Methylotuvimicrobium sp. KM2: one gene and its partner. The protein of the gene in region 1 binds, or shares a complex with, the protein of each later gene. Links are inferred from orthologs where the notes say so. Each region holds a gene or a part of one and is shown on either strand. Other genes may lie near its edges.

The links.
Region 2: the proteins of WJM45_RS00755 (region 1) and pabB are in contact, whole or in part, in a solved structure (PDB 8RP0), measured with the Escherichia coli proteins. The link is inferred for Methylotuvimicrobium sp. KM2 from one-to-one orthologs.

Annotation. Positions count from the first base shown.
Region 1 is NZ_CP150634.1:165,297-173,067, forward strand. What follows is about bases 1,083-4,081. They hold WJM45_RS00755 (aminodeoxychorismate/anthranilate synthase component II), read right to left. Parts: upstream 2,878-4,081; coding sequence 2,287-2,877; downstream 1,083-2,286. Other genes in these bases: trpC (indole-3-glycerol phosphate synthase TrpC), read right to left, coding at 1,083-1,168; trpD (anthranilate phosphoribosyltransferase), read right to left, coding at 1,165-2,199; trpE (anthranilate synthase component I), read right to left, coding at 2,874-4,081. Outside these bases: more of trpC, read right to left, coding at 365-1,082; more of trpE, read right to left, coding at 4,082-4,361; WJM45_RS00765 (fumarylacetoacetate hydrolase family protein), read left to right, coding at 4,788-5,660; WJM45_RS00770 (ATP-binding protein), read right to left, coding at 5,835-7,289; WJM45_RS00775 (response regulator), read right to left, coding at 7,289-7,771. UniProt on the Escherichia coli protein: Part of a heterodimeric complex that catalyzes the two-step biosynthesis of 4-amino-4-deoxychorismate (ADC), a precursor of p-aminobenzoate (PABA) and tetrahydrofolate.
Region 2 is NZ_CP150634.1:2,974,148-2,979,520, forward strand. Bases 2,386-5,373 are described here. They hold pabB (aminodeoxychorismate synthase component I), read right to left. Parts: upstream 4,573-5,373; coding sequence 3,199-4,572; downstream 2,386-3,198. Other genes in these bases: WJM45_RS12505 (uridylate kinase), read right to left, coding at 2,636-3,256; truA (tRNA pseudouridine(38-40) synthase TruA), read right to left, coding at 5,053-5,373. Also shown: pyrC (dihydroorotase), read left to right, coding at 1-152; WJM45_RS12495 (DUF502 domain-containing protein), read right to left, coding at 614-1,204; WJM45_RS12500 (hypothetical protein), read right to left, coding at 1,482-2,204. UniProt on the Escherichia coli protein: Part of a heterodimeric complex that catalyzes the two-step biosynthesis of 4-amino-4-deoxychorismate (ADC), a precursor of p-aminobenzoate (PABA) and tetrahydrofolate.

The DNA of each region.
Region 1 (7,771 bases):
GAGCCTACATAGATGTATTCACCCAGCACCTACTCCCTTTTGATTGAAAAATCGTCTTAGAATAAAAGGTATGGGATGTGTCTATCGAGGACCGCCGTAAACCCATCCATGGGGGCTTGACGGCAGCGTTCCCTGCTGCCGACATCCTCGCTAGCCACACCCCATACCTTCATAAAGTTAACTAATTTTTGAGTATAAAGGGAGTAAATAAGCCATGATTTTGAATCATTGCCAAAGACCTATAGAATTTAGGTGCTGGGTTCACGGCGTCCTTTGACGGGCACCCCGGTGCCGAATTTTGATCTGCGATGGGTATAACAAAGCTATACGATGTCTCAGTAAAAAGAGAGATAAAGCAGCAAATCTACGGCAATTCAAACAATTCGCGCATTTTTTGGCCCGGGCTTGGCGCGCGCATGAAGGCTTCGCCGACCAGGAAGGCATAGATAGCGTTGTCGGTCATCAGCTTGACGTCTTCAGGCGTGTGAATGCCGCTTTCGGTAATGATGATGCGGTCTTGCGGAATTCGATCTTTCAAGTCCAGCGTCGTTTGCAGCGAGGTTTCGAAGGTCCTCAAGTTACGGTTGTTGACGCCGATCAGCGGCGTGTCCAGCGTTAGCGCGCGTTGCAGTTCGTCCGCATCATGTACTTCGACTAGAACGTCCATGCCCAATTTCTTGGCGGTGTTAGCGAGTTCATGCATTTGCTCGTTTTCGAGCGCGGCGACGATCAGCAAAATGCAATCGGCGCCTAAGGCGCGCGCTTCGAAGACCTGGTAAGGGTCGATCATGAAATCCTTGCGCAAGACCGGCAGCGGACAGCGTTCCCTAACCATTTGCAGATAGACTTCGCTGCCTTGGAAATATTCCTTATCGGTCAGGACCGACAGGCAGGCGGCTCCGTTCATCGCATAATCCTGGCCGATCGCGACCGGGTCGAAGTTTTCGCGAATCACGCCCTTGCTCGGCGAGGCTTTTTTGACTTCGGCGATGATCGCAGGTTTTTTTCCGGCAACCTTGCTCTGTAGAGCGGCGGCGAATCCGCGCGGGCCTTCGACCCCTTCTGCGATTTCACGCAGCATGTCGACCGTCGTGTTCAGCTTGCGGCGTGCGATTTCGTCGGCTTTGGTATCTAGGATTTTTTTTAGAATATCGGGAGTATCGGTCATGATGATTCGCTTGAAGTTAGCGCGTTGGAAAATTCGATGAATGTATTCAATTTCGCTTTTGCCATGCCGCTTTCAATGGCTATTTGAGCTTTGTGCACGCCGGAATGTAAGTTGTCGGTCAGGCCGGCCGCATAAATTGCCGCACCGGCGTTGAGCGCGACGATGTCTCGGGCAGGTCCCGGTTGATTGTCGAGTGCCGAGTAAATCATTGCTAGGCTGTCTGCGGCGCTATCGACCGCGAGTTCTTCCAGACTGCCACGTTTGAGACCGAATTGAACCGGCGTGATCGTGTAGCAATTGATGTTGCCGTTTTTCAATTCCGCTACCGAGGTCGATGAGGCAATGCTGATTTCATCGAGTCCGTCTTCCGCGCTAACCACGATGACATGGTGGCTGCCGAGTTTTTTCAGCACTTCGGTCATCGGCCGAACCCATTCTTTTGCATAGACGCCGATCAATTGATTCGGTGTCTTAGCCGGATTGGATAATGGACCCAATAAGTTGAACAGTGTCCGAACGCCCATTTCTTGGCGAGGACCGACCGAATATTTCATCGCGCCATGATGTTTCGGTGCGAACAAAAAACCGACGCCGACTTCATTGACGCAGCGGATGACTTGTTCGTGGCTTAAGTCCAGGTTGACACCGGCCGTTTCCAGCACGTCAGCACTGCCGGTGCGGCTGGAAACCGAACGATTGCCGTGTTTGGCGACTTTGCCTCCGGCTGCCGCAACGACGAAAGCGCTGGCCGTCGAAATATTGAATGTGTTTGCACCGTCGCCTCCCGTTCCGCAGGTGTCCACGACATGCTCGCCGCTGATTTCAATGGTGTCGGCTAATTCGCGCATCACTTCGACAGCAGCGACGATTTCCTCGATGGTTTCTCCTTTGCAGCGTAACGCAATCAAAAATGCGGCGATTTGTGCATCGGTCGCACCGCCGGTCATGATAATGCGCATCACATCGCGCATTTGCTCGTGATTGAGATTATGCTTGGTTAGGAGAGCTTGTAGAGCTTGTTTGAGATCCATAGTGTTTGGCTGATATTCTCGTCGGTAGTTGGAAATCGGATCAATGAATCGCGTATTTTACGAATTTTACCGTAGGATGGGCTTCATTTATCTGTCCAAAAAGTTTCGCAGCAGATCGTGGCCGTGTTCAGTCAAGATCGATTCCGGATGAAACTGTACGCCTTCAATATCAAATATTTTATGGCGGACGCCCATGATTTCTTCGGTATTGCCGGTTTCGTCCTGAGTCCAGGCCGTAATTTCAAGGCACTCCGGCAGCGAGGCTTGATCGATGACCAGAGAATGATAACGTGTTGCGGTAAACGGATTGTTCAGTCCTTTGAATACCCCAATATCGTTGTGATAAACCGGTGATGTTTTACCATGCATAATGCTTTTGGCATGGATGATGTTGCCTCCGAAAGCATGTCCAATACTTTGATGGCCGAGACACACGCCTAGAATCGGAAAACGGCCCGCGAATTTCAATATCGCTTCGACCGAAATTCCGGCCTCGTTAGGTGTGCAAGGCCCCGGTGAAATGACGACTTTATCGGGCGCCAGGCGTTCGATGTCTGTCACGGTGACTTCGTCGTTGCGTACGACCGTGACATCGGCGCCGAGTTCGCCGAAATATTGCACTAGGTTATATGTGAACGAATCGTAATTATCGATCATAACCAGTTTGACGGCGCTCATGATTGTTCTCCTTCCAAGCCTGCCTCGGCCATGCTGACGGCTCGGAATACGGCTCGGCCTTTGTTCATCGTCTCTTCCCATTCGTTAATCGGCACCGAATCGTAAACGATGCCGGCGCCTGCTTGAATGTGCAGGGTTTTATCCTTGATCACAGCGGTGCGGATCGCGATCGCGGTATCGAGATTACCCGACCACGCGATATAACCGACCGCGCCAGAATAGACGCCACGCTTGACCGGTTCCAGTTCATCGATGATTTCCATCGCGCGGATTTTCGGCGCGCCGCTAACCGTGCCGGCCGGAAATGTCGCAGCCAAGACATCGAAGGCGTTTTTGCCTTCTTGCAATTCTCCGGTGACGTTAGAGACGATATGCATGACATGCGAATAACGTTCGACGATCATTTTATCGGTAAGTTGAACGGTGCCGGTACGCGAGACGCGACCGGCGTCGTTGCGGCCGAGATCGATCAACATCAAATGTTCGGCTAGTTCTTTCGGGTCGGCAAGCAGCTCCTGTTCCAGGTCAAGATCTTGCTCGTGCGTCGCGCCGCGCGGGCGGGTTCCGGCGATCGGACGAACCGTGACCGTGCCGTCTTCGAGGCGTGCCAGGATCTCGGGCGACGAACCAACGATATGAAAATTCTCGAGATTCAGAAAATACATATACGGCGAAGGGTTCAGGCAACGTAACGCGCGGTATAAATTAAGCGGCGAGGCGCTATATGGGATCGACAGGCGTTGCGACAGTACGACTTGCATGATATCGCCGTCGACGATGTATTCTTTCGCTTTCAACACGGCTTGTTCGAAACCTTGTTGCGTGAAGCCGGAAACGAAATGCGATTCCTCGACTTGTTTCGGCGTTTTGTGAGTTTCGGAACGCGCTTTTTGTTCTCGCAGCCGGACTGCCAAATCCTCCAGGCGATTTACGGCGTCTTGGTAAGCATTGTCTTGCTCGGGGTCGGCATGAGTCAAGAGCAGCAGTTTTCCGGATAAGTTATCGAAGACCAGTATTTCTTCGGAAACCATCAGCAATATGTCGGGCGTGCCAAGCGGGTCCGGTTTGTTCGTCGATTTGAGTCGAGGTTCGATATAGCCAATGGTTTCATAGCCGAAATAACCGACTAGTCCGCCGTTGAAGCGTGGCGATCCTTCGATATCGGGGACTTTGTAACGATCTTTGAATGCTTCGATCCAGGCCAGTGGGTTTTCATGAATCAATATTTCAATGGCTTCGCCGTCTCGTTCAACCCGGATTTCATTGCCGATGACTTTAACGACAGTTCGACAAGGCAAGCCGATAATCGAATAGCGGCCCCACTGCTCGCCGCCGTGTACGGATTCGAATAGATACGAATAGGGGCCGTCGGCCAGTTTAAGATAAGCGCTGAGCGGCGTGTCCAAATCTGCGAGAATTTCCCGGCTGATCGGGATTCGGTTGTAGCCTTGCCGGGCATGCTGTTTAAATTGTTCGGGTGTCATTGTGGTTGTCAGCAAAAGTTGATGACGCACGGACGGGTCTTAAAACGAAACCGTCCTTTCGCCGGTCGCAACATTATATATAAGAATAGGCGGCGCTTCTAAGGTAAAAGTGACGGTTTAGAAAATGCCGGGTTGAATAATGGCATCCGGCTCATTCGTGGTTTATTGAAACTAGAAAAAGCATTTCACCATGAAGATCATGAAGAATAAGAAGTTAATTCAATAACTTGTCATGCGTTTGTATAGAGCTTTCGTTCACCAAAGAGGTTGGCGGGCGTGTTGAGTTAATCTCTTGAAATACTTCATGATCTTCATGGTTAAACTGCCAAATTTAGGTTGAATAGCCTAAAATCAATGAGACGTGTTTTCCTTATACCGGATCATTTAAAATTAATGTCTCATTACAATGGCAGGACGAAGCAAACGATGAAATTAATTACTTTTACGCATAATCGGCAAACACGAATTGGCGCTGTCGTTGACGATGAAGTCGTCGATGGTTTCGGGGGCAGTGCGCTTCCGGCCTCGATGATCGAATTTCTGAGTGCTGGAACGTCGGCATTGGAGGCGTTGCAAAAACTCATTGATTCAGGTTCGCATCGCCTGCCGGTTGCAGAGGTAAAAGTGCACGCACCGGTGCCGAGACCAGGTAAATATTTGGCGATTAGTCTCAATTATGCCGAACACATTGAGGAAACCGGTAAGGAAAAACCCGAATACCCGACATTTTTCAATAAGCAAACAACTTGTGTAATCGGTAGCGGTGAAGCGATTCATCGGCCTAAGGTATCGGAAAAACTGGATTATGAGGGCGAGTTGGCATTTGTAATCGGCAAGCGTTGCCGTCATGTGCCCCAGGAACAAGCGCATCAAGTCATCGCAGGCTTTACCATTGCTAACGATGTGTCGGTTAGGGATTGGCAGGCCCGTTCGCCGACGATGACGCTGGGTAAATCATTCGATACACATGGCCCGCTCGGGCCATGGCTAGTCACGCCGGATGAAATCATCGATCCGCATGATTTGACGATCAAAACCTGGGTTAATGATGAATTACGTCAAAACTCCAATACTCGGCACATGATTTTTAATTGCTACCAAATGATTACTTATTTGAGTCAAGTAATGACGCTCGAGCCGGGCGATATCATTGCAACAGGCACGCCATCGGGCGTCGGCGTTAAAATGAAACCGCGCGGATATCTGAAGCCCGGGCAAAGGGTCCGCATTGAAATCGAAGGTATTGGCGAGTTATGCAATACGGTTGTCGAAGAGCCTAATGCTATCGAATGTCGATAAGCGATGTATACCCTTTGCTAGTCAAATTTCGGCGTCGGGGTGCCCGTCAAAGGACGCCGTAAATACGTCCATGTAGGCTCTATGATAGCATCCATGCTATCAAAGCCTTTGCCGAACACCCCGGCACCTCCATAGGCTAATGCCGAAATTTGAAGTGCGAAAGGTATAAGTATATTATTTTTTTAATTGGTGCCAAGCATATGGCGGTTTTTTGAAAATATCCGAATTGATATTTGTGGCCGCCGGGTAATCGGTTTGTGGGGCAGGAAAGAGTAGCGCGATGCTCAAGCCGCCAAAGCGGGATTTATTCATCTGTAATTCGGCATGATGCAAAGCCGCGATTCTTTTTACCATCGATAAGCCGAGACCGCTGCCCTGGGTATGGTTGGCGGTTTCGACGCAACGGTAAAAACGTTGATACGCATTTTCGAGCTGTTCGACCGGAATGCCCGGCCCCGAGTCTTCGACACATAAACAAGGGCTGTTTGCTTGTGTGGTTAGGCTGATCAATATTTTGCCGCCTCTTGGGGTGTATTTGATTGCGTTATCCACAATATTTCTTATTAAGATCGTGATGAGTAACGAATTAACCATGACCAAACCGTCTGTGTCGTTATCAAAGCCCATGGTAATTTGTTTTTTATGAGCCTCCGGCTCCATTTCAGCAATGATTTGAATAATTTCATTGCTCAATTTGATCGGTTGTTTGGCTAAATAACTGGGATCCGATTCGATTCGCGAAAAAGTCAATAACTGTTGAACAAGACCGGTCATGCGTTTCACTGCTTGTTCAATACGGCTTAATGCTTGTTGTCGGACGCCGTCATCGGTTGTTTTTATCGCGACTTGGGCTTGAGTTAGCAAGCCTGCGAGAGGGGTTTTAAGTTCATGCGAAGCATCCGCAGTAAAGCGCCGTTCGTTTTCGAAGGCTTTCTCAAGCTGGATGAATAAAGTGTTCAAGGCCTCGACTACCGGTATGATTTCAGTTGGAAGCCAGCGCGTCGATAATGGCTTCAAGTAATTAGCCTCACGCTTCGCTAGTTGCCGAGCCAGGCGATTGACCGGTTTGAGCGAGCGACCGACAATGATCCAAATGACCAGTCCAAATAAAGGCAAGCTGATCAATAGCGGTTTGATCAAATGATTGGCGATTTCGTCTTTCAATTCCTGACGGATATCGTCACGTTGACCGACATGAACGATATATTCGTCTTCATCATTGGAAACGCTGAAAACATGCCAGGTATGTCCCGCGACCTCGGTTTTGGTGTAGCCGTTTGTCGAATGCGACATCGGCTGCTTGGGTGCGGTTTTCGACCTTAAAATCAAGCCCTCGGTTTTATCGATCAATTGAAACGATATTTTTTTACGTAATTGCGTGATTTGCTGATCGGGTAGCGGCGTTTTTTCAGGGCTGTCTAAGTCCCACAATTCATTCAGAGAGCCTTTATAGAGCAATTGTCCGACGAACGAATATAAAGCTTGAGCCGATTGTTCGAGTTCCGCATTGAATAGTTTGACGACTTCATCGCGTGTGACTTTATAACTAATATAAGCCGTAACGGCCCAGATGACTATCGTTGCCGAAAGCAATGCAAACAGCAACACGCCTTTAAGTGAGTAACGCATTAATTCTCATCAAGGATGTAGCCGACACCTCTGACCGTGCGGATGTAATCCGAGCCTAGCTTTTTGCGCAAATGGTGGATATGCACTTCGACCGTATTGCTTTCTATTTCAGAACCCCAGGAATATAAGGCTTCCTCGATACGCGCCTTGGAAACGACCTTGCCGATATTATTCATTAAAAAATTTAAAATGCCGAATTCCTTTTGCGATAAATTAACCGGTGTGTTATGAACAGTCACGGTATGCGCTGCGGGATCCAGCACGATGCCTTTGTGTTCGATTTGAGAGACGCTTCGCCCCGCCTGTCTTCTGGCTAGTGCTCGTAGGCGGGCGCAGACTTCCGATAAATCGAACGGTTTAACGACAAAGTCGTCGGCGCCGCTGTCGAGTAAGGTAACTCGATCGTCGATGCCGTCCCGCGCCGTTAAGATCAAGACCGGAGTTTCATCTTTTCGTTTTCTGATCTCGGAAAGCAGGTTTAA
Region 2 (5,373 bases), 2.8 Mb from region 1 along the record:
ACCGATTGCCCAGAAACACTCGCTCAGTCACATTGATTAAAGAACCTTGGATCGTACCTGAATTTTACGGGCATGGAGAAATTAATATCACACCGCTTAAAGCCGGCGAGCCGTTATCTTGGAAACTCGAGGTCGAGGGCCGTGAATCCTAACTCCGATAACTTATACCATGGAGGAGTCATGAACCTAAATTCGGCAGCTCAACCATGAATCACATGAAGTTAATGAAGTATTTCAATAGATTACCTAAACACTCCACTCCCTTTTGATTGAAAAACCGTCTAAGAATAAAAGGCTTGGGATGTGTCTATCGAGGACAGCCGCGAACCCATATATGGCTTGACGGCAGCTCAAACGCCAGGGATGGCGTGAATGCAGATTTTGCAGGAGCAAAAATCCGCCCTGCTGCCGACATCCTCGCTAGCCACACCCCATACCTTCATAAAGCTAGCTAATTTTTGAGTATAAAGAGGGCTAGCTAACCTTTCGGGTGAGCGAAAGTTGTTTACAAACGAAAGAGAAGTCATTGAATTAACTTCTTATTCTTCATGATCTTCATGGTGAAATGCTTTTTTGAGATGAAGCGTTTGCCTCGGTTAAAATCTTTTTACAATTAGGAAAGTTTTTTCATCTCATCCATTTTATCGAAATCAACCCCAACACTTACGATAAAGCTAGTCGCTTGCTCAATATTCATTTCGGACTTTATGACTCTGGATTGATTCACAATCACCGTAAAACCTGAAGTCGGATTCGGCGACGTCGGCACAAACAACACATACTGATCATCCTGCTTATTGGTCACATAAGCAGGAACCCAAAGCCCTTCTTTTGGGTACTCTATATAAACCACCTCGCGCGCTTCCTTACGCTCATGCGAGGAAAACATATTAATGACTTTTTTAGTTACCCGATAAATGCTATTCAACAACGGAATTCTATCGATAATAAAATCGAACGCCGCGATCGCCCAGAACTTACCTTCCTTGACGATTTTGTGCCCAATCATCGATAAAATCAAAAAACTAACCGCAAAGACCATCAATGTATACAGGTAATTATCGGCATAACCATATACCATCCTAAAGAGGTCGGAGACCCGGTCTTTTACGAAGATGACGATCTGTAAAATGATCACAATCGGAATTACCGCGAAAATTCCAATCAAAAAGTTATTTAAAACCGCCTTAAGCTGTTTATTCATCATGCCCTCTTTTCGTTGTCATGTGATGGTAAAGCGTGACACTTCTACCCATAGTAGATCAAAATTCAGCGCCGGGACCGGGGACTCGCCAAAGCACGCCTTTAACCCAGCATCTAATTTATACCAAATGGCTAAGCATAGCCTATGAGCTATGAAATTTAAGCGCCGAGTAAATAAGCCTCTATACCAAGCCCCCGGCGCCGCCTTAGGCACTGCCGAAATTTGAAACATAACAGGCTATTTGTTCTGTACTCACTGACTTAATCTGACAACAAGACTACAAAGATTTCCAAATCAATACAGCGCCCGATATTCCCAAAAATGCCGCGAAAATTTTAGCGTATTTTTCGTTATCGATGTTCTTATAAAGCATTTCCTCAGTCAATAAAAATACAACCACGGCAATTTGCAACAACGACACATTATCGGCATAAGAAATCACATACTGATGTTTAACAAAAAACAACGTCAAAATCTGAAATACTGCGAACATGCCATAACAAACCGCAACAGTCGACCGAGTCTGATTTTTTTCATACTGTTTGCTATGCGCCATCGCAGTCAATAGAGAGCCGCCTAAATTAGTCAAGCCATGCACGATGCCCATCGAAATCAGATAAGTTCTTTCGTAACTGACCAGCTTCCTGATTATTTTATTGACGGCGCCGACCGCATCCTTAAGCGCAACGAAAATTAAAAATACCCCAATCAATGCGCCGATATTGATTCGAACGCTAGTCACGATAAATAAAAATACCACGACGAATGGTATGCTGTATTTCAATACATTCCTAACGAAGTTAATATCTATAAAATGATGATGCTTAACCAACTGCAACAAATTGATGGCGATTGAGATCGGTAACAAAATCTCAAGCGCATTGATGAACTGATAGCCCAATAGCAATAACAAGGGCGTACCAAACAACAAAACGCCCACGCCAAAAATCGACTGAATGACGGTCGTCGCTATGATTATCAACAAAATATCCAATGGCATCGATATCGCCTTTTTATTTTTATACTCACCGTAGATTAAAATTCGGCTTAGGGTACCCGTACCCCTAACCACCACTGCCATTAAGTTAAGCCGTCATAAAAATAAGTCATTCATGCGTTCAGGTTCTACTCCCTTCTTACTGAAGAATCGTTCAACTTTGTTGGGTATGGGGTATGCCTATCGAGGAGCGCCGTGAACCCGTCCATGGGGGCTTGACGGCGGCTCCCTGCCGCCGACATCCTCGCTAGGCATACCCCACACCTTCTCGTTCTTATACGCTTTTTCGGTCAAAAGGGAGTAATATGCCTTAAACGCTTACCTTACATGGCACTGGATTCCGCCAACCCATGACGGATTGACGGTTTTCCCTTAACGTAATGACAATAACCCTAACCGCCCCTTGCACTTTCATTTACCGGATTGATGATAGCCTATTCATGATCATAAGGATTAACGACCCTAATTTTAAATCGGGCATTCTTGGTAAACCCGGAAAATGCTCGGTCGACAACGCCTAATTCCGCAAGATTATTGACATCAGCGGATTGCGAAATTTCAGCCGATTTGATCAAAATTAATTCATCGGCATCGAGTGTAAATGCGAGCCAAGCGGCAAGACTGTCGGAAGTCACATCCCAGCTAGCGGGAACACCGGCTTGGTTCAGTTCATTGACATCGGGTAACCAAATGATCGGTTTTCCTAGGTCGAGCTGTCGAACAATATCGGCAATCGAGCCAGCCAATAAACAATCGCGATGCATCGAATGCATCAGCAAGGCCATCTGCTGCATCGCCAAAAGGGCCATTTCGTGCGCGGTAATATCATCGAAGCGCCAACGCTGTTGAGCCTGCCGTACTTGCTCGGCAAAATCGCCGCCGCCGGGAACCCAAATACTCCCTTCCCGGTACAAAGCTGCCGCTTTTTCCAAGCACGATTTTAAAGCTCCGCCACGTTCAAGACTACCGCCGAACTTTATGACCCGCAAGCCGGTTTTCATACAACCGTTAGCTGGCTCAAAACCGATATCATCGCCGAAGCTTTGTCGAAGCACTCCTGGTATTCCTCTTCCATAACCGAGTCGTTCACGATACCGCCGCCGGCCCAAAAACGGATCGTATCATCCGAATGCACTAGGGTTCTGATCGCGATATTGGTATCCATATTGCCGTCGAAACCTATATAGCCGATCGCTCCGCAATAAACACCTCGCCGATGCGGCTCCAATTCCTCGATGATCTGCATCGCCCTGATCTTTGGCGCACCGGTAATCGAACCTCCGGGAAAACAGCTTCTCAGCAAATCCAAGCCATGCCGGCCTTCCGTCAACTCGCCGGTTATCGTGCTAACTAAGTGATGCACGGTCGCATAACTTTCGATATCGAATAACCGAGGAACTTTAACGGAACCTTTTTTGCAAGTCTTACTGATATCGTTGCGCAATAAGTCGACGATCATGACATTTTCGGCTCGATCTTTATTGCTGCTTTCCAACTGACTGATTTGATCGAGGTCGTCGGCGTGACTCGATTTCCTCGGGCGCGTTCCTTTGATCGGCTTGGTTTCGACAAAGCCGTCACGAAGCTTTAGAAAACGCTCCGGCGAGGAACTCAACACGGATGCCTCCGGCGTATTCATATATGCGCTAAACGGCGCCGAATTTAATTTTCGCAGTTTCAAATAAGCCGCCCAAGGATCGCCATGGCATGGCGCACTGAAACGCTGGGCAAGATTGATTTGGTAACAATCGCCATCTTTCAAATATTTTTTGATACGGCTAAATGCTTCGGCATAGTCCGCCTGATCGAAGTTGGCTTCAATAGGCCCTGTAACATAAAATCCATTTTGCATACCCTCTTCCGGCAATCGGCTAAACAATTTCGTTAAATTCGCCAATTGCGCCTCGTCGAGGTAACCGACCAAGCGGCTACGGCGCAGTTGATGATCGACAATCACAGCCCACTCGTAAATACCGACCGCCATTTCGGCAATATTTTCGGCATTCCTCGCAATGACAGGTAGTTTTTCCAAGCGGCGAGCCAAATCGTAAGAAAAATAACCGATGGCGCCGCCATTAAACGGCAAATCGTCGAATCCCGACCGTTTCGGTAGTAATTGTTTTTTGACCAATTCAAAAGGATCGTCGGTCGATTCGCTGACAACAACCCCCCGTTTGATCTTGGTGACATTTCCATGTGTGACTAAGGTGCAAACCGGATCGGCGGCCATGATATCGAAACAGCCTTGTCGACTAACCGGATATCCGCTATCCAAAAACACCGCCCAAGGTTTACCGGCAAGCGGTGCGAACAAGCGAGCACTATCTTCGAAATATGGAAGTGGTTGATTGATGATTTTAGATAGCGACATTTAATAGAGAAAGAGGGTAACCGTTCGGAGTCATCCAAGTATCCGTAATGTTTGGGAACGCAGCATCAAATGCCGATGAACAAGATTGCAATTTTATAACATCCTAGGGTATTTAAGAAACGTAAAAGGAAACGATGCCAGGACAAATGCATTTATTTAAATTCGGCAGTTTAACCATGAAGCGCATGAAGCTCATCAAGTCTTTCAACAGCTTATTCTAAAATTTTAAAAAGCCTTTCCTGACGCAACTATTCAATCCCTCGGCAATTATCGCTCCCACGATCTGCGCTCATAGTTATACATAAATTGTAGGGTACTCTGCGCGTACCAAAGCCGTGCCCCGGCGGTTCGGTAGGCAAACGAACATCCCGGGGTTACCATGGTACGCATAGCGTACCCTACGAGGCTGCCGACATCCTCGCTAGCCACACCCATACCTTCATAAGGTTAGTCATCTGTTGAGTATAAAGGGAGAAAGCTTTAAGCCTTCGGACGATCATCGAACCGTTTCGCATCGGACGGCAGTTTATCGAATACCGGATGCCTGGTAATACCGTAATGTTCCGGATAATAAACGCCGCCTAAATACAAGCCGTCGGGCGGCGCCGTGATTCCGCCTTGATCACGATCCTTGATCAGCAATAAGTCTTGCGTCCAATCGACCGGCTGTTTATCCATACCGATTTCCATCAATACGCCGGCAATGTTTCTGACCATGTGGTGCAAAAATGCATTGGCCGAAATATCCATAATGACCTTTTCCTGTTCGCGGTAAACATCGATAAAATGCATCATGCGGCG